Regions from separate parts of the Pseudoalteromonas sp. NZS11 genome, predicted to be linked through region 4. Evidence: predicted binding sites of a transcription regulator. Region 4 holds the regulator's gene; each other region holds the start of a gene.
The links. Region 4 encodes sigma-54, which starts transcription at its own class of promoters, with help from an activator protein. Its sites were predicted from a motif close to GTTGGCACGNNNNTNGNNT; they were not measured.

Region 1 (4,659 bases), 350 kb from region 4:
CGCACAAATGACGAAAAACCAAATCTTGCAACAAGCAGGTACATCAATCTTGTCGCAAGCGAACCAGTTACCACAAACAGCTCTTAGCTTATTAGGTTAATAATTTAAAAGTAATAGCTTAATGGTTAGCTAACTAATACATAAAGTCAGTATTAGTATTCAAAAAAAGGAGGTGGCTTTAGCTACCTCCTTTTGTGGTTTAAGAATATAAACTAAGCTATTGTTGGGTTAATTAAGTGAAAATAGGAATCTGTTATGAATACAATTACTTCAAACGCAGAGGTTACAACATTACCGACTCCTACTGCTGGTGATGATAAGCAAGTAGGGCAAGCAGCTCGATATTTAACTGAGCGAGCGGTTGATGATGTAAAGCAGACGGAAGTGCTCAATCAACAAAAGCTACAGCAAAGTCAATATAAAAATAATGACCAAGATGAAAAAGCTCAACCGTTAGAGCGCGAACAGCTAGAACAAATGGCGCAACAATTGCAGGACTTTATGGGCGAAATGAACCGAAGTTTGCAATTTAAAGTTGATGAAGATTCAGGTCGCGATGTCATTAAAGTGCTCGATAAAAACAGTGGTGAAGTTATTAAGCAATATCCTTCAGAGGAAGTATTGAACTTAGTTTCTAAATTGTCAGAGTCGGCAGGTATTTTAATTGATCAAACAGTTTAGTCGGTAGTTTGCATTACTAATATTGAGTTAGTTTATTTTTGAGTATTTAAGAGGTAAAGTATGTCTATTACATTTAATGGCTTAGGTTCTGGATTAGCAGTATCAGATATTGTTGATGCACTAGTTAATGCTGAACAAGCACCTGCTGAATCTCGTTTAAATACTACTGAAAGTAAGTTAACGACGGATATTTCTGCTGTTGGTGCACTTAAATCAGCGCTCGAAAAAGTGCAAACGTCAATGGAAGCATTGGGCGATAGTGATAACTATCAAAAGCGAACAGCATCTGGCAATGATGATTTTATATCAATTAGTTCAGATAAAGACGCTCAGCCTGGTAGCTACAACGTAAAAGTAGACGCATTAGCACAAGCTCACAAATTATCTTCCCCTGCATTTGCAGCAGACGAAGCAATTGGTGCTGGCGTAATTACGATAGGTTCTGGCACAAATAGTTTTTCTACAGTTTTATCGGCTACAAACACGTTAGAAGATTTACGAGACCAAATTAATAACGGCCCTTTTACTGGCAATGATAGTAATGATTCAGTTGTGGCAACTATAATAACCAGCGATACCGGTCAGCATTTAGTACTTACAAGTAAAGAAACCGGTGAAGACAACGCTATAACAATTACCGTACAAGATGGTGACGGTAATAATACTGATACGGGTGGCCTATCTCGGTTAGCTTATGATGTATCAGACGTAGACCCTGCTAATCACACAACTAATTTAACACAAGTTAATGCTGCTCAAAATGCACAAATAACGATTGATGGCACGTTGACGGTATCAAGCAATACTAATGAGTTTAGTAATGTGATTGATGGCGTGGATATTACCGCTAAAAAGTTGCATGCCACTGACGACGACTTAAGTGATATATCAATTACCGAAAACAACACTAATATTAAAACAGGTTTAAATGGGTTTATTGCTAGTTACAATGAATTGTTAGAGCTTAGTAATAATTTAGGTGCATCAGGTGAAGGCGGTGCAGGTGTTATGGCTGGTGATTCACTACTTCGTGGTGTTATGTCAAAGCTGCGTAGTGAAATAACTGAATCAGTTGATTTAGGTGATGGTAACTCATTGTCGCTTTCGCAATTAGGTGTCGAAACAGACCGCTATGGTGTTTTAACCTTAAATACTGAAACATTGGATGAGCAAATAGACGCTAATGTAAATTTAGTGCAGCAGTTTTTTGTAGGCGAGGACGATGATGGTTTTGCACAATCGTTTGATGAGCTAATGAGCTTTTATACAGATTCCGATGGTATTATTCAAAACCGAATAGACAGTAAAACAAATCAACTTGATGACATAGATGATGATCGCTTGGACCTTGCCAGTAAAATGGAGTCGCTATCATCTCGACTATATGCTCAATATAATGCGATGGATTTATTAGTAGCGAGCCTTAATAACACCAGTAGTTATGTTCAAGCTCAGTTAGAGAACATGCCAGGCGTAGTTAGGCAATCTAATTAAGGGCTGAGTTAAAGGTATTGCGAATCAATAAAAAACCGCTAAGTTTAAATTTAGCGGTTTTTTGTGTGTATTATTCTTTGATTCAAATAGTAAGCTATAGCCATGTATTTAGTTAGAATAAAGGTAGTTTATTAGGTCTGTTTACTAGGTGTTTTTATAAGCTTTAATGGCCTTACCAGACTTTTTATGTTTAATAATAGCTTTTGATGACTCGTTTTTTGCACTATTCGCTTTTACTAAAATGGTATTTATACGAAGCTGAATTAATTCTAATTGCTCTGTACTTGGACCTTCGCTACTTTCGCACCATTGCTTTAGTTCAGTGTTTAAAGTGTCTAAAAAAGGCTGAGCTTCGTCTGCATTATCATCATTTACTAACACTTCAATTTTACTAAGCAACGTTTGTATGAGCTCAGAGTAGTTTGTTAGTTGCTCTGAAGATGTTGGCGAGTCCATAATTTAAATTAAACCGCAGGGCTGCGTTGATCTAGCGGGATGTTATCCCAGCCTTCTTTAATTTCTTTAACGATACTTGATACTTCAATAATAGCTTCAATATCGTTGTTTATGTTCGCTTGCGTTAAACGGCGTTGGCAGTAATCGTAAAGTGCCAATAAATTGTTAGAAATACTAGGGTCTTGTTCTACTTCTAAGTTGAGTGCGTCTTGCAGTGCACCAAATAATAAAACACAGGCTGAAATGTTTTCACCTTTTTTTTGTATTTCTTTGCGCTCAATAAACCCTTTTGTTGCTGCTAAGCGACCGATAATATTACTGAATATAAGGTTTATTTGTTCGTAAGGAGCCATTTCGGCAATACTACTAGCACGAACTTGACCGTATTTTTTTACTGAGACATGAGCCATGGGGAAATCCTAAAATTTAAAACGATAAAATTATGTGAAAGCTATTATAAAAACTTATATAAAAAATCAATAAAGCTTTTATACTTTTATAAGAACAAAGCAATATTAATGCCAAGCGTTTTTGCTTATCTATATATCGGCATTTGTAACTTCAACTTAAATTTATAATTGAGTTTATTTACTAACAATAGCATTTTTATTGCCGAGTAAATTAATTATTAGAGCTAAGTTGTATTTAGGTAATCGTTAAGTAATCGCTGAGTAATAACTAAGTTAAAACTACAACTCATACTTAATGATTAACTATTAAGTATGATTGACTTAACTAGCCCGTCTGTTTTTTGGCGTTTATGTCAAAAAACTGCCGCTACCACTTGCATCCATGCTGAACTGGCTTACAATTTAACTAATTATACAAATTAGTGAAAGTACGGCTCGCTAAATATGATCTTGATTTTAGATAATAATAACAACCGCGCAATAGGATTAAATGCTTCACTTGGCTTTATTGGTGAAGCTGTTCAACTATTAAGCGAAGACTGCTTTGAACAAGAATGCAAAAAATATCAGCAGCAAGAATGCATGATTATTTTAGGAGCGTTGCAATCACTTGACCACGAAAGCTTAATTAAATGCTATCCAACATTACCGTTTTTATTAATTGGCGAAACGCTAAAACCACTATTAAGTATAGCTAATGTGGTGGGGCTTATTTGCGAGCCATTTAATCACGAAGTGACAACTCAGTTACTTCACGACTGCCAGCAGTATCAGCGTATGCTGCCTAATGAGCATAAGCATACTAAACCGCATAAAATCTTTGATGGACTTGTTGGTGAAACAGAGGCCGTAAAAGATGTTCGCTTTTTAATTGAACAAGTGGCAAAAACCGATGCTAATGTTTTAATTTTAGGTGAATCAGGCACAGGTAAAGAAGTGGTTGCCCGTAATGTACACTTGCTTTCAAAGCGTATTAATGGACCGTTTGTACCGGTTAACTGTGGTGCTATTCCGGCTGAACTGCTCGAAAGTGAACTATTTGGCCACGAAAAAGGCGCGTTTACTGGTGCTATATCGGCTCGTAAAGGGCGGTTTGAACTAGCTCAAGGTGGAACGCTATTTTTAGATGAAATAGGCGATATGCCACTGCAAATGCAAGTTAAGTTGCTGCGAGTATTGCAAGAACGCAGCTACGAGCGTGTTGGTGGTACAAAGGCTATTCAGGCTGATGTACGCGTTATTGCGGCCACGCATCGTAACCTAGAAACAATGATTGAAGAGGGGAGTTTTAGGGAAGATTTATATTACCGCTTAAATGTATTTCCTATCGAAAACCCATCGCTGAGTGAACGTGCTGATGATATTCCGCTGCTTTTAAAAGAGTTAATGCGCCGTGTTAACGACCAAACAGGTTCTACCGCTAAGTTTACCGAGCGCGCAGTTGAGAGCTTAAAAGAACATGCTTGGCCTGGTAATATTCGTGAGCTTGCTAACTTAGTGGAACGTATGGTTATTATGTTCCCTGAAAAAGTGGTTGATATTCCCGATTTACCTAACAAATATCGTTACATTGAAGTTGAAGCCTACGAGCCAGAATACCCTGAAGAGTTAATGGAAA
Region 2 (4,659 bases), 340 kb from region 4:
GGCGGTTTAAGTTGAAGGTAATGTAATCGCCTTGCATAAATGGGCTTTCTACAGTGCGTTCAACTGTTGCGCCATTTGGTATACGACCAACTGTAGGGGTGTTAATTACAACCTTACTACCATCAAGGCCTTGTGCGCCTAAGCCACCGACAATTAAGCTACCTTGTGCAATAGCGTACACGTTACCGTCTACACCCTTTAAAAAGGTTTGTAGTAAAGTACCGCCACGTAAACTGCCTGCACTACCAATAGAAGAAACCGTAATATCTATTGTTTGTCCGGGCTTTCTAAATGCAGGTAATTCTGCATGCACAGCAACAGCGGCAACATTTTTAATTTTAGGACTTTGAGTTGAAGGTAGCGTAATACCAAAGCTGTTCAACATGCCTCTAAAACTTTGTTGTGTGTATGAGTTTTGCTCGCCAGTGCCTGGTAAACCAACCACTAAGCCATAACCAACTAATTGGTTAGAGCGCACGCCTTCAACCATAGACACATCTTTTATGCGCTCAGCACTGGCAGTAAACTGCCAACCTAATAACACAACTAAACATAAAGCTTTAAGGCTATTCATGTTGTTACCCTCTAAAATGGAAACAGCGAACTGCTAAAGAAACGTGTAAGCCAACCAGGACTTTGCGCTTCTTGCGTTTGCCCTTTACCTGAGTATTGAATACGTGCATTAGCAATGCGGTTTGATTCAACCGTATTATCGGCGCTTACGTCTTGAGGGCGTACTAGCCCTTCTAAACGAATAAACTCTTCACCGGTATTAAGCGTTAGCCATTTTTCGCCGCGTATAACTAAGTTACCATTAGGTAAAACGCGCATTACATTAACCGAAATATCACCCACTAAGCTGTTTGACTGGTTTGATTTTGAATCGCCCGTAAACGACGAATCGCTACCAATACCAAACTGAATACTATCGCCACCTATATTTACAGGTAGACCACCTAAGCCAATCACTGGGTCTAAGCTTGCGTCGGTTTCTTTGTCTGTTTCTGTTTTAGCGGCTTTTGTTGCTTGAGTAGACTCTTGCAATTTAACCGTAATTATATCGCCAGTACGTAGCGCTTTTTTATCAGAATATAAGTCGTTTGATGTATGAGTATTAAACAATGAACCTGTGGCTACCAGCGGCTCTAAAATAGGCTCGGGGTACATAGGTGCGTAGTAAGGGTCGTCCTGCACTACTTCACTATTTTGCGTAGACATACAGCCACTTAAAAATAATGTGCCCGCTGTAAATAAAATAATATTACGCATAATTCCCCCTACTCTATTAAAGCTGTTGATTGATATAACTCATCATTTCGTCAACGGCCGAAATTACTTTTGAGTTCATTTCGTAAATACGCTGAGTTTCAATTAGGTTTACGAGCTCTTCAGTTACATTTACGTTTGATGTTTCGAGTGAGCCTTGAATAATGCTACCTAATCCTTCAACACCGGGATTACCTTGTACCGGCGCACCACTTACAGCGGTTTCGGTATAAAGGTTTTGACCAATTGGTTCAAGGCCCGACGGATTAATAAAATCACTAATAGTAAGCTGACCAATTACCACGTTATCGGCTTGGCCTGCAACACGTACAGATACTTCGCCGTCTTGCGAAACCGTAATTGATTGCGCGTCATCTGGTACATTCATTTCTGGCTGAATAACGTAACCTGCGCCCGATGTTACAATTCGGCCATCGCCATCGGTAGTAAACTGGCCGTTGCGCGAGTAAGCAATATTGCCATCTGGTTGCAGTACTTCAAAAAAACCTTCGCCAGAAATCATCCAATCTAGTGAGTTTTCGGTGGTTAGCATGTTGCCTTGCGTAAACTCTTTTTGGTTAGCTACAACTTTAGCACCCGCACCTAACATTAAGCCCGACGGCATTTCGGTATCTTGCGATGAACGACCACCTGGTTGATTAATATTTTGATAAAGTAAATCTTCAAATATAGCGCGGCTTTTTTTGTAACCAACCGTACTGGCATTCGCTAAATTATTTGAAATAACCGATATATCGGTTTGTTGAGCGTCTAGCCCAGTTTTACTGATCCATAATGCTGGATTCATAATCGTGTCCTCACTTTAAAGTTAAACTATGCGTAATAACTGATCTTGACGCTCGTCAATTTCTTCAGCTGTTTTCATTAATTTCACTTGTAATTCAAATTGGCGCTGGTGGCTTATCATGTCGACCATTTCGTGAACAGGGTTCACATTCGACATTTCAAGCGAACCACTTAAAACTTTTACATTGGCAGAGGTATCTACTGTTACATTTGCTTTTGGTCTAAATAAACCATCGTTACCTTTTTCGAGCTGTGAGCTATTTGCTTCTACCACTCTAAGCGTGTCTATTTCTTCTAAAAAGTTAGCGGGAGCGCCTTGTGGTCGAACTTGAATAGCGCCATCTTGGCTAAACCCTATTTTTTCGACTGGGACGGGTAAAATAACAGGTCCCCCTTCGCCAATAACTTGACGACCATGGCTGGTTACGAGCATGCCTTGAGCAGTAACGTTTAACGTACCCACTTTTGTGTAAGCTTCATTACCGGAGGCATCTTGCACAGCAAGCCATGCGTTATCGCTCATCGCGATATCTAAGTCGCGCCCGGTTTGAACAATGCCACCCGATACCATGTTAGAACCCGGACGCTCTTGCATTGAAAATACACGGGTAGGCAAACCTTCGCCAAACGCTTGCATAGAACGCGCCTGCGCAAAGTCGGCTTTAAATCCTGTTGTATTTGCATTCGCCAAATTATTGGCTTTAAGCGCAAGCCCTTGTAGGCTTTGCTTAGCGCCAGAGGCCGCAATGTAGACCATTTTGTCCATAGTATCGACTCACATAAAAAATCTCTGAACTTATAAATGCAAAATAGGTGCCAGATTAAATTTGACACAACATTGAGAGGTATTTAGAAGGGCTTACAAAGAGGACTTATAAAAAAGGCTGCAAAAATGCAGCCTAATATATTCAATGGGGTTTAACTTATCGAATCTGCAAAATACTTTGCTGAATAGTTGAGTTAACTTCAAGCGCACGTGAGTTTGCTTGGTAATTACGCTGTGCAGTAATTAAGTCTACAAGCTCATTAGTAAGGTTAGTATTTGATTGCTCAAGTGCTGATGAGTTAATTCCACCAAACGTACCCGAACCAGCTTCACCCGCTACAGGTTCACCTGAATCAATACTTTGCTTCCAACTTGTATCACCCACTTGTGATAACCCTTGTGAGTTTGGAAAACGTACCATAGCCACTTGGCCTAAAAATGTTGAGTCGCCATTACTGTAAGAAGCAACAATTTTACCGTCTGTGCCAATATCAATTCCGGCTAAACGACCAACTGTTGAGCCATCTTGATCGAGTGCTTTTACTTCAAAACCGCTTGAATACTGAGTTGGGATACGTCCTGCCGTGTTATTTTCATCGCGCCAGTTAAGCTCAATACCAGTACCTGGGAAAGTTGCACCATTGTCTAGTAATGTTGATAAACCAGCACCAGAACCCGCTGGCAGTAGTATTTCATCAAAAGTAGTTGTATTTGTATTTGCCACACCACCTGTTGTTGATGGCAAACCACTTGAGTTAAAACCTAGGGTAGTCAGTGGTGTATAAGGTGTCGTTGTTTGTTCTCCACCAGTTGTGCCATCAACTACTTTGCCATCGAGGGTTGCGTATACTTCCCAACTGTTATCTGTACCACCTGCTGCGGCATCATCTTCTTTAGCAAAAAAGTATTGTAAAATATGAGGTTCACCTAGTGAATCATATACTGTTGTTGACGTAGATGAGTTATAAGTACCACTAGACGTAGGGTCAAAATCTAGACCTGATGGATCCGCCGTTGCATCTAAGTTAAACGACAAAAATACATTTTCTGTTGCGCGAGGAGAACCAGACGAATCAGGGATTTGAATTGGATCAGTTGTGCTCAAACTTACCGACGTTGTATCACCTGTAGATGAATCAACTGGGAATGCTTGTAAAAAGTTACCTTTTGCGTCAACCATAAAGTTATCTTGGTTAAGCTTAAATGCACCCGCACGTGTATATGTTAAATCTTGCGAAGATAAATCGTCGGTCATCGCAAAATAACCTTCACCAGTGATTGCTAAATCAAGTGAGTTATTTGTAAATTGCAGTGAGCCTTGGTGAAACTGCTGCGCAACCATGGTTGTTTGCACACCGTCACCATTTTTAGTCTTACCAGAGCTAAATACTGATGAAGCGTAAACATCGGCAAACTCAGCGCGTGACTCTTTAAAACCTGTGGTATTAACGTTTGCAATATTATTTGCCGTTACGTCTAAATCTTTTTGCGCGGCAGCAAGGCCGGTTAATGCAATATTGAAGCTCATAATTCACCTCTAACCTGTTAGTCTGTGGCCTGCTAGCAGGCGAAAAATACTAAAATTTATTACGCGATTTCTGCTACATCTGTCAGCCTAACCGCACCTTCTTTAGTGTTAATAATTATGCCACTTGAGCCATTAATATTAACGCTTTCAATGTTTTTAAATGTAGCAATGGGCAAGCTTGAAAATTCACCGTCAGTGCTTCCTTCAGCGGTTACTGAATATTCACCTTCAGGTAAGCGCTCACCGGCTTCATTTTTGCCATCCCACGCAAAGCGAACTGCACCTGCTGATT
Region 3 (4,659 bases), on a different contig from region 4:
CAATAAACCCCAAATACTTATGTTTGTTTTTTATACAAGATTGAAAAGTGTCTATATTTTTAAAAAATAATAATGAGCAATTAATAAGTCATTATGTTCCTTTGTGTGTTAATTAAATTTAATTAATTTTAAATAACGCTTTACCTAAAGTTAGCTTGAGGTTTTATCGTGATCCTAACTTAATTGATAGGACAACATTATGTATTTAGAGCACGTAAACTTAGTCGCGAGTGATATAGATAGCATGCTTAAATTTTATCGCGCTGTATTTCCACATTGGTCGATTAGAAGTGAGGGCAGAGGCGATTGGCATGGAAAACCAAGACGCTGGGTACACTTTGGAGATGACACGCATTACATTGCGATAAGCGACCATGGTGAGGGTGAAAACAGAAACTTATCGGGCCATCAAATTGGTTTTGCACACTTTGCTTATGTAACTAATAATTTAAGCGCAGTAGTAATGCGCTTAAATAAAGTGGGTTTTACAGTAAGCAAGCAAGGTAGCGAGAATCCTTTCAGAAAGAATGTCTACTTTATTGATCCTGCAGGGTTTGAAGTTGAGTTTGTAGAGTATTTAAGTGATATACCAAGCGAGCGAAATAACGATTTATAATAAAATACTAAGCAGCACGCTAAAGTGCTGCTACTCAATTATAGTGAGCGGTTATTATTACCCGTGCCAAACTGGGTTTTTAGCTCATTTGCAAAGCTCATAAATTTTTCTTTAATTGTGCGCTTTATTTTTACTTCAACCGATCCCATAACTGCCTTTCCTTCAATATGAATAGTAGGACCTTGGCGTTTGTTAAGCGACACCGATTTATTTTCAAGACTACTTAAAATACAAAACATTTTAGACACTACATTTACATGCTCTGGTACGTAAATCTCATCGCTACCAAAAATACAGTTAACGTGAATAGTTACATTTTGATGCGCAAAAATGGCATCAGTAAAATCAAGTACCACCGATCCCATAAAGTTACTTAAATATATATTTTTTGGCACGACCCACTGACCGCTTCGTTCGTTAGAGCCTAAAATACTACGTAATGTAAAATCATCATCACTGTTTTGCTGTGCACTATAATGTGGTTTAAATTGCGATTGTTTTTCTGCTTTATATTGCTGATCGGTATTAAGTGTTAAGTCTTCTACTAAGGCTAAAAGAGCGTCGTTATTAGGTGCATCCATCGCGCTATCGAGTCGTCTCTCAAATGCATCAACAGAAATAACCCCATGACTGTAATTATAAATTAATTGGTCAATTACTTGTTCGCGTACTTGCTCTATTGGGCGGTCTTCAACTTTTACAGACATGGGGCATTCCTTATTATATTTACTATTGATACTGCTCTTGATGTTTATATGCAAAGCACGCACCAAATATAATCACCCTAATTATCAGTAGGTTAATTTATAATGATGTTTTTTATTTTGTTATATTAACGATAGATTAACCAAAAATGCAATTATCTAGCTATTTTCACTATTTGAGAAAGTTTTACCGAGTAGCCTGTAAATAGTTACACAACTATAGATAATGCCTCACTCCAAAATAAACTCAACCTATTGAAATATAAGTATAAATAAAGTTGGCCCAAAGCTCGCATTAGTTAAAGTGTCTTTAATCAAAAGGAGAAAGATTATGAAAACATTTAACAAGTCTATTATCGCAGCTCTAGTTCTTGGTACTACGGCTATGGGTGCCCAAGCAAACAGCTGGGAAAACGAAAGTAAAGATGCTTGGATTGATGGTAAGGCAGAAACAGTTCTACTTATGAACACTAATCTAAACAACTTTGACATTAACACTGATGTAAAAAATGGCAAAGTAGTACTTACAGGTAAAGTTAATAGCGAGCTTGATAAAGAGCTAGCAGAAGAACTTGTACTTAGCCTAGATGGTGTATCTGATGTTGATAACAGCCTTACTGTTGTTAAAAGCATGGATACCAAAGATAAAAGCAATGACATGATGGACGATGATGATAACGACCTAACGGACGCTAAAATCACCACTGTAATCACAACTCGCTTCCTGTTTGACTCAGAAGTAGGTGGTACAGACATTGATGTTGATACCGACAACGGTATTGTAACTCTGAACGGTTCAGTAGAGTCTGAAGCTGAAAAACAACTAGCAGTTAAAATTGCTAAAAATGCTGAAGATGTTCGTGACGTAGTTGATAAACTAGCTATTGTTGCTGAATAATACAGTATAGTTAAGGCCCACTAACACTGGGCTTTACGCCTTTTTAATGCTTAATTTAAATGGAGTTTAGTCATGGATATTATTCGTATAATACTTTCAGTTTTATTGCCGCCATTAGGTGTGTTTTTGCAAGTTGGCTTAGGTATGCATTTTTGGTTAAATATTGTATTAACACTGTTAGGTTATTTCCCAGGGTTAATACATGCAATCTACATTATTGCGAAAAAATAATGACAGATTATATATTGTGTAAGCCGACTACTGAGGTTTAGCTAAATAAAAACTTCAGTACTGATCGGCTCACAATATCAGTTTTTAAAGTAAATATTTTTTATCAAAATCTAATTTTTAATTGACTCAAACTAAGTGATTTATTTCTTGTAACTCACTCCCAACATTCCCTCAGCCACACCTATCGTTTACTTCAATTAAGCTTTCTAACTAACAGCAGTGTTCTGATTCTGTATTGATGCCATTTAGGAAGTCTTTAACATTAGTTTGTTTATATATCTACAATACGCGATTAATTACTCTATTATTAAGTGGCAATATTACCATCACTTCTAGTGTTATCATTAAACCAAGTTTTTACGCATATTGAGGTAGCTAATTGAATATTCGACTTATACTGTCAGGCGTTGTGTCATTCGTTTTTTATTTTAGTTGGGCCTACTGGGCAAATAGTTCGGCAGATATTGCTAAATCTGTCACGCTTCAAGCTGCATTAGTACAAGGTTTGTATAGTGGATTTGTAACGCTGTTTTTTACTTTTATTTTAGAAAAGGTCGTCAACAAGTATAAGTCTAGTTATGTAACGCTTGCGTTCGTAACTCCAATTATTTGTATGTTTCATTCTAAAACACCACAAAACGTAGCAATACGACAAAGCTTCAATAATGCAATTAACTCTAGCGCCTCGTATTTAGGTAACAAAAAAATAGCAGGTGTACTTTTTGCGCCTATTATTCCGATTACTATTCAATCGAGCTTAGTGATTATGGTGAATGTAATTAATCAGACACCTAATTTGGCACTTACAGTAGCCCCAAGCATATTTTTTACAGCCTTGTATGCCTACACATATATGTTAGCTTTACTTAAAAAGTAGAGCGTTAAATATAAAAGACTACATGTGGGAGGAGGGTTTTATAATTTAATGCAGAGAATATCATGGGAAATATCTTGTATTTTATGCTTATACCCACCTAAAAGATTACTATTTAAGCAGTTAGCTTACTGATTGTTAAAATAAAGGTGTTTGGTAGTGACAAGCACCTAAAAAGTTTTTATACTGCAACCCGCTTTAGTCGCTCTGTGACTGAACGCTTCAAAAATTAACTGCCTAGCAGTTATATAAAAGTTGGCCCCTTAGCTCAGTTGGTTAGAGCACACGACTCATAATCGTTAGGTCCCCAGTTCGAGTCTGGGAGGGGCCACCACTTTTACAAGCTTCCCAAAAAATACCTATTCAAATTATTTAAAGCTACATGAACTTAATATCGTGTAATTTATTATTCTTTATTTACCTCTAATAATAAATATAATTTAAATAAAGTTAATCCGTAGATTAAGCTAAGCTTTCTTAAATTTGAAAGAGTGCGAATGCACTATTAAATTCCAGCGTTAGATCGGACGCTATTCATGCTCTGTTTTGTAAATGACAATGAGCTGCACCTGATTTTAGAATACAAAAAAGCCCCTATTGGGGCTTTTTACTTACTAGTGTTTACTTCTATTGCTCAAAACTACAAGAGTTAACTAATTTTTACGGTATATCTCATGCTCAATATCGTAAATATTTACGCTTAGGCTGTCTGATGCTCTGCAGTATGTTTTTAAGCATGAAAGTAGCAGTTCGCTTAACATTTGTTTTTGCTCAATTGAGCGCCCAGCCAATATATGTACCGCGATATGTATAAACCCTGATTTTCCTGCGCCAAGTTGATATTGCTGATAAGCAATAGCGCGCGTTTTTATGGTTTCTAACTCAAATAAATCGCTTTCAAAGGCGGTATTGTGAATTTTTTCTACGAGAACTTGTGGTAATACAGGGAGGTCTTCTGAGTGTTCAATAATAATGTGCGGCATTTAGGCGTTTCCTATTATGAGTTACTGCATGAGCGAGAGTTAATTGTATCAAATACAACAGGGTTCGCTAAACCCTGAGCTATCTAAAATCTTTACTTTAAACTAATTTAGTCGTATTTATTTTTGATGTTAGTATAAAAACATACAGGTGAACCTTCGCTTAGTAACGTAGGTGCTAAATTACTTATATATTAATTAAGGATAAGTATGAAATTACCACAAAAATTTAAACGTTTAGTTTTACTTGCAGGTGCTGTTGTTACATTAAGTGCTTGCTCTGATGATGTTGCGTCGGTAAGCCTTGGGTTATTTACAACTAAAGATGTTGTAGTTAATTCGCAGCAAGATCCAAT
Region 4 (4,659 bases):
ATTCAGGTTCCCAATGTGGATTGGGTAAAAAGCGTGCATCAAATACGTAATCTGCTTCTTTTGGTATACCGTATTTAAAACCAAACGATTCAAACGTGACAATCAGTTGCTTATCTTTTTTACCTAAAATCTTTTCACGAATAGATTCAGCAAGTTGATGAACGCTTAAATCAGTTGTATCTATCATAAAGTCGGCGCGGGTGATTAATACATCAAGTAATTCTTTTTCTTTTTTGATGGCTAAATCAAGAGGCAACGAGTCAATTGATAGTGGGTGTAATCTACGAGTTTCAGAAAAACGTTTGATCAATGTTTGATCGTCGCTATCTAAATAAAATAACGTAGGTTTTGCAAAGCCAGGCAAGTATTCAAGAATATCGTTAAATTCATCTTGTTGTTTAGGGATGTTACGCACATCAATGCTAACAGCAATTTTATCATAGCTATCAGACACACTGCGAACTAATGAAGGAAGCAAGTTAACTGGAATATTATCTACGCAATAATAACCTAAATCTTCTACAACGCGTAAAGCAACCGACTTTCCAGAACCAGAACGGCCGCTTATGATAATTAACTCCATTTAACACCCTTTATAAAACTATGATTGATTGACAATAACTTGGTAAAGCTCAGCATCTGATTTTGCACTGCGTAACTGTTTACAAAAATCTTTGTTGTTTAGTTTATCAGCAATGGTTGCTAGAGTCTTTAAGTGCTGCTGGTTATCGCCATCTGGTACGATGAGTGCGACGAAAATATCAACAGGGCGATTATCGATTGCATCAAAATTTATTGGAGTTTCGCTAACGAGTACTAAAGCCAAAGGCTCTTCTGCACCGCTCATTCTTCCATGAGGAATGGCAATGCCACGCCCTATACCTGTACTACCCAATTTTTCTCTGCTCATTAAAGCATTAAGAATATCTTGTTGCGGTAAATACGGAAGTTTGTCGTGAGCAAGTTCGCTAATGAACTCTAAAATTCTTTTTTTGCTATTAAAAAGGACCGCAGCTTTGCTGCAGTCCTGGCATATAAGTGAGCTTAATTTCATCATATTAGTGTCGAGCAAGCTTCTCTTTGTGTTTAATTACTTGTCGATCGAGCTTGTCGATCAACGAGTCAATGGCGGCATACATATCTTGATGTTCTGTAGAGGCAAATAATTCAGCACCGCTTACGTGTATGGTGGCTTCTGCTTTTTGATTTAATTTTTCTACATCGAGAATGACATGAACATTATTAATATGATCAGAGTGTCTTTCTAGCTTCGCAAATTTGGTATTAATATAGTCTCTTAGTGAATCGGTTAATTCTACGTGACGACCAGTTAAGTTTAGTTGCATAAGCATTACCCTCTTTTTTTGCGTCTTAAATCAAACTTTTACGTTGATTTGACGGTGGAATAGCCAGAGATTCGCGGTATTTTGCGATTGTACGTCTCGCTACTTTAATTCCTTGCTCAGCCAATATATCCGCTATTTTGCTATCACTCAATGGTTTTGCTGAGTTTTCTGCTGCGATTAATTTTCGGATAAGCGCACGGATTGCTGTAGATGAACATTCACCACCGTTTTCGGTGCTTACATGGCTTGAGAAAAAATATTTAAGCTCAAATATACCACGGGGTGTGTGCATATACTTTTGGGTTGTTACGCGCGAAATTGTTGATTCGTGCATTTCTACCATTTCAGCAACATCATTTAAAACCATTGGTTTCATGGCTTCAGGACCGTGTTCAAAAAAGCCTTGTTGTTGCTTAACAATACAATTTGTTACTTTTAATAGCGTGTCGTTTCTACTTTCTAAGCTTTTAATAAACCATTTAGCTTCTTGTAAATGCGAGCGAATAAACTGGCTGTCACCACTGGATTTTACAGTGCGAGACATTGCCGCGTATTGGCTATTAACACGAATTTTAGGCATGCTATCTGGGTTTAACTCAACAACCCAGCGGCCTTTAATTTTTTTAACTGACACATCAGGAATAACATACTCAGATTCTTCTCTTACAATAGTATCTGCAGGTTTAGGGCTAAGAGTATGTATTAATGTCATTACTTCTTTAAGCTCTTCTTCTTTGAGCTTAGTTTTCTTCATTAATGTACGATAGTCACGAGCAGCTAATAAATCAATATGCTCGGTTAAAATCATTTTTGTTTCATTAATGTAAGGTGTTTCTTTATCAAACTGGTTAAGCTGAATACACAAACACTCTTGTAAACTACGTGCAGCAATACCAACAGGATCAAACAGTTGGATGCGTTTTAATACAGCTTCAATTTCATCAAGTTCGACTTCGTTATCATCTTCGTTTTCTTGATTAAAGCTTTCTAAAATCTCTTCGCAGCTTAGTGTTAAAATACCTGAATCATCGACGGCTTCTACAATAGCAATAGCAATAGCTTCGTCTGTAGGGCTAAATGGCGTTAGTTGTAACTGCCACATTAAATACTCATGGAGCGTTTCAGTAGAGGCACCTTGGTATATTGATTCGTCTTCAGGCATCGGACCCGATGATGCTGCTGGGGCGGCACTCATGTACTCATCCCAACTAACATCCATAGCCATGTCGTCACTTAGCGTGTCTTTTGCAAGTGCTTCACCACTATCTTGTTCATATTCGCTTGGAGCATCATCGGCAGATGCGCTAACAGTTATGTCATCTGTATCTGCTTTTTGCTCGTTTTTACCTGCAGCGTCTTCGGAATAGTCTGCTTCTTCAACCTCTAATAGCGGGTTGCTGTCGAGAGCTTCTTGTATTTCTTGCTGGAGATCCAATGTACTGAGTTGCAACAAACGAATAGCTTGTTGCAACTGTGGAGTCATTGTAAGTTGCTGGCCCATGCGCAGCTGTAGTGATTGCCTCATGTATCTCTAACAATCCTTTTATGTTGTTATAATTAATACTAGCAGATGCTTAAAGACATGGCGTAAATGTTACAGCCTAAATTGCTCGCCTAAGTAAACATCGCGTACTGTTTTATCATTTAATACGTGTTCTGGAGTACCTGATGCAATCAGCTCCCCATGAGAAACAATGTAGGCTTTTTCACAAACATCAAGGGTTTCTCTTACGTTATGATCGGTAATTAATACACCAATCCCACGATTTTTAAGATGTTCTATTATTTTCTTTATATCTAATACCGAAATCGGGTCAACACCTGCAAATGGTTCATCCAGTAATATAAATTTAGGATCTGCTGCCAGCGCACGTGCTATTTCAACACGACGACGTTCGCCACCCGACAATGCCATACCTTGGCTATCACGAATGTGTTGTATGCTAAATTCATCTAATAATTTATCGAGAGTGTCTTCTCTAGCTTGTTTATTTAACTCTTTGCGCGTTTCTAAAATGGCCATTAAGTTTTGATAAACAGTCAGCTTTCTGAATATTGAAGACTCTTGCGGTAAGTAGCCAATGCCTAATCTAGCACGACTATGCATAGGTAAAAGAGTAATATCGTTATCGTCTATCGATATTTTACCTTTGTCGCTAGGTACAAGTCCTACTATCATATAAAACGTGGTAGTTTTACCTGCGCCGTTAGGGCCAAGTAAGCCAACAATACTGCCAGCTTTGACTTCAAGACCGACGTTTTTTACAACTTCACGGCCTTTATAGCTCTTTGCTAATAGCTCTGCTTTTAATGTGCTCATGGTTGACCTTTGTCGCTTTTTTTACTTTTTTTAGTCTCGATTGGTACTAAAATTGTGTGAACGCGGTCAGTTGAGTTTTCATCTTTTTCGGCACTGATTAGCTGCTGCTCTATATCGTAGGTAATGCTTTTAGCATTTATTTTTTGTCCCGCTTGCGATACTTGTGCATTACCAACAAGCGTTAAAAAACGCTTAGATACATCATAACGTACTTCGTCAGCACTGGCGCTCATAGTCGTGCCATCTGATTGCTTTTCTTCAAAGTGCGCAGGGCTACCTGTAGCAATTAATAATTGTTTATTATCACCAAGTTCATCGCGTTTATGTACTTCTAAGCGGTCGGCTGTGATACGGCGGTTACCATGAATAATTTCAACGTTTTTCTCAAAAATCCCGACATTAGCTTTTAATTGACCTTCTTGCTTATCGGCGCTTATTGAAATTTGATTTGCAGTCGGTTGCGTGTTTTGCTCTGCAGCACTACTATTAAACGCTAGTATAAGTGTAGGAATAATAAGTGATTTTAATATTTTATTGGTCATAATATATGGTTCGCGTATGGTTAATTAGTTTTATCACTTCGGTTTTTAAGTCGGCTTCTAGGCCTTTACCAGTGATTTTTAAATTGGGTCCGGTGATGATAACGGGTTGCTCCGAACGCATTGTTAATAGTTTTATATCTACCTGAATATTATCAGCATTGATTTTGTCTATCATGGCGTTATCGGTTAAGTTTTTGGCAACCACATTGCCTTCTAAAATTAATTGTTTGTCTTCGTATAATGTTGCTTCGTCTGCATTTATTTGCCACGTTTGCTTTTCGTTATATAAAGTAAAAATAGGTTTTTCAAAAAACGTAAAACCTAATTGTTGATATAGCTCCATTTTAGCCGCAGTTACTTTGTGGCTAATTTTACCTTGTTCGTCATAGGCTGTTTGTTTGAGTTCAATGGCTATGTAATCAGGCTTGGCAATAACTTCAGGCTCAGTCTG

Region 1: the regulator sigma-54 is predicted to act here: its motif matches at 3,139-3,157, upstream of fliS (flagellar export chaperone FliS).
Region 2: the regulator sigma-54 is predicted to act here: its motif matches at 2,876-2,894, upstream of I6E82_RS02755 (flagellar basal body rod protein FlgF).
Region 3: the regulator sigma-54 is predicted to act here: its motif matches at 1,598-1,616, upstream of I6E82_RS15540 (BON domain-containing protein).

What each region holds. Positions count from the first base shown of each region.
Region 1 covers NZ_JADYWP010000001.1:644,489-649,147, forward strand. The annotation lists gene I6E82_RS19960 (flagellin) at 1-100, shown strand, start outside; gene I6E82_RS02800 (flagellar protein FlaG) at 256-681, shown strand; gene fliD (flagellar filament capping protein FliD) at 742-2,175, shown strand; gene I6E82_RS02810 (hypothetical protein) at 2,320-2,631, opposite strand; gene fliS (flagellar export chaperone FliS) at 2,640-3,041, opposite strand; gene I6E82_RS02820 (sigma-54 dependent transcriptional regulator) at 3,486-4,659, shown strand, end outside.
Region 2 covers NZ_JADYWP010000001.1:631,389-636,047, reverse strand. The annotation lists gene I6E82_RS02770 (flagellar basal body P-ring protein FlgI) at 1-574, opposite strand, end outside; gene flgH (flagellar basal body L-ring protein FlgH) at 586-1,269, opposite strand; gene flgG (flagellar basal-body rod protein FlgG) at 1,286-2,074, opposite strand; gene I6E82_RS02755 (flagellar basal body rod protein FlgF) at 2,096-2,839, opposite strand; gene flgE (flagellar hook protein FlgE) at 2,997-4,367, opposite strand; gene I6E82_RS02745 (flagellar hook assembly protein FlgD) at 4,427-4,659, opposite strand, start outside.
Region 3 covers NZ_JADYWP010000008.1:49,593-54,251, reverse strand. The annotation lists gene I6E82_RS15550 (VOC family protein) at 200-616, shown strand; gene I6E82_RS15545 (LiaF domain-containing protein) at 655-1,323, opposite strand; gene I6E82_RS15540 (BON domain-containing protein) at 1,652-2,218, shown strand; gene I6E82_RS15535 (YqaE/Pmp3 family membrane protein) at 2,291-2,449, shown strand; gene I6E82_RS15530 (hypothetical protein) at 2,829-3,326, shown strand; tRNA gene I6E82_RS15525 (tRNA-Ile) at 3,581-3,657, shown strand; gene I6E82_RS15520 (5-carboxymethyl-2-hydroxymuconate Delta-isomerase) at 3,977-4,306, opposite strand; gene I6E82_RS15515 (CreA family protein) at 4,514-4,659, shown strand, end outside.
Region 4 covers NZ_JADYWP010000001.1:289,940-294,598, forward strand. The annotation lists gene rapZ (RNase adapter RapZ) at 1-583, opposite strand, end outside; gene ptsN (PTS IIA-like nitrogen regulatory protein PtsN) at 602-1,054, opposite strand; gene hpf (ribosome hibernation promoting factor) at 1,059-1,346, opposite strand; gene I6E82_RS01250 (RNA polymerase factor sigma-54) at 1,372-2,871, opposite strand; gene lptB (LPS export ABC transporter ATP-binding protein) at 2,941-3,666, opposite strand; gene lptA (lipopolysaccharide transport periplasmic protein LptA) at 3,663-4,208, opposite strand; gene lptC (LPS export ABC transporter periplasmic protein LptC) at 4,198-4,659, opposite strand, start outside.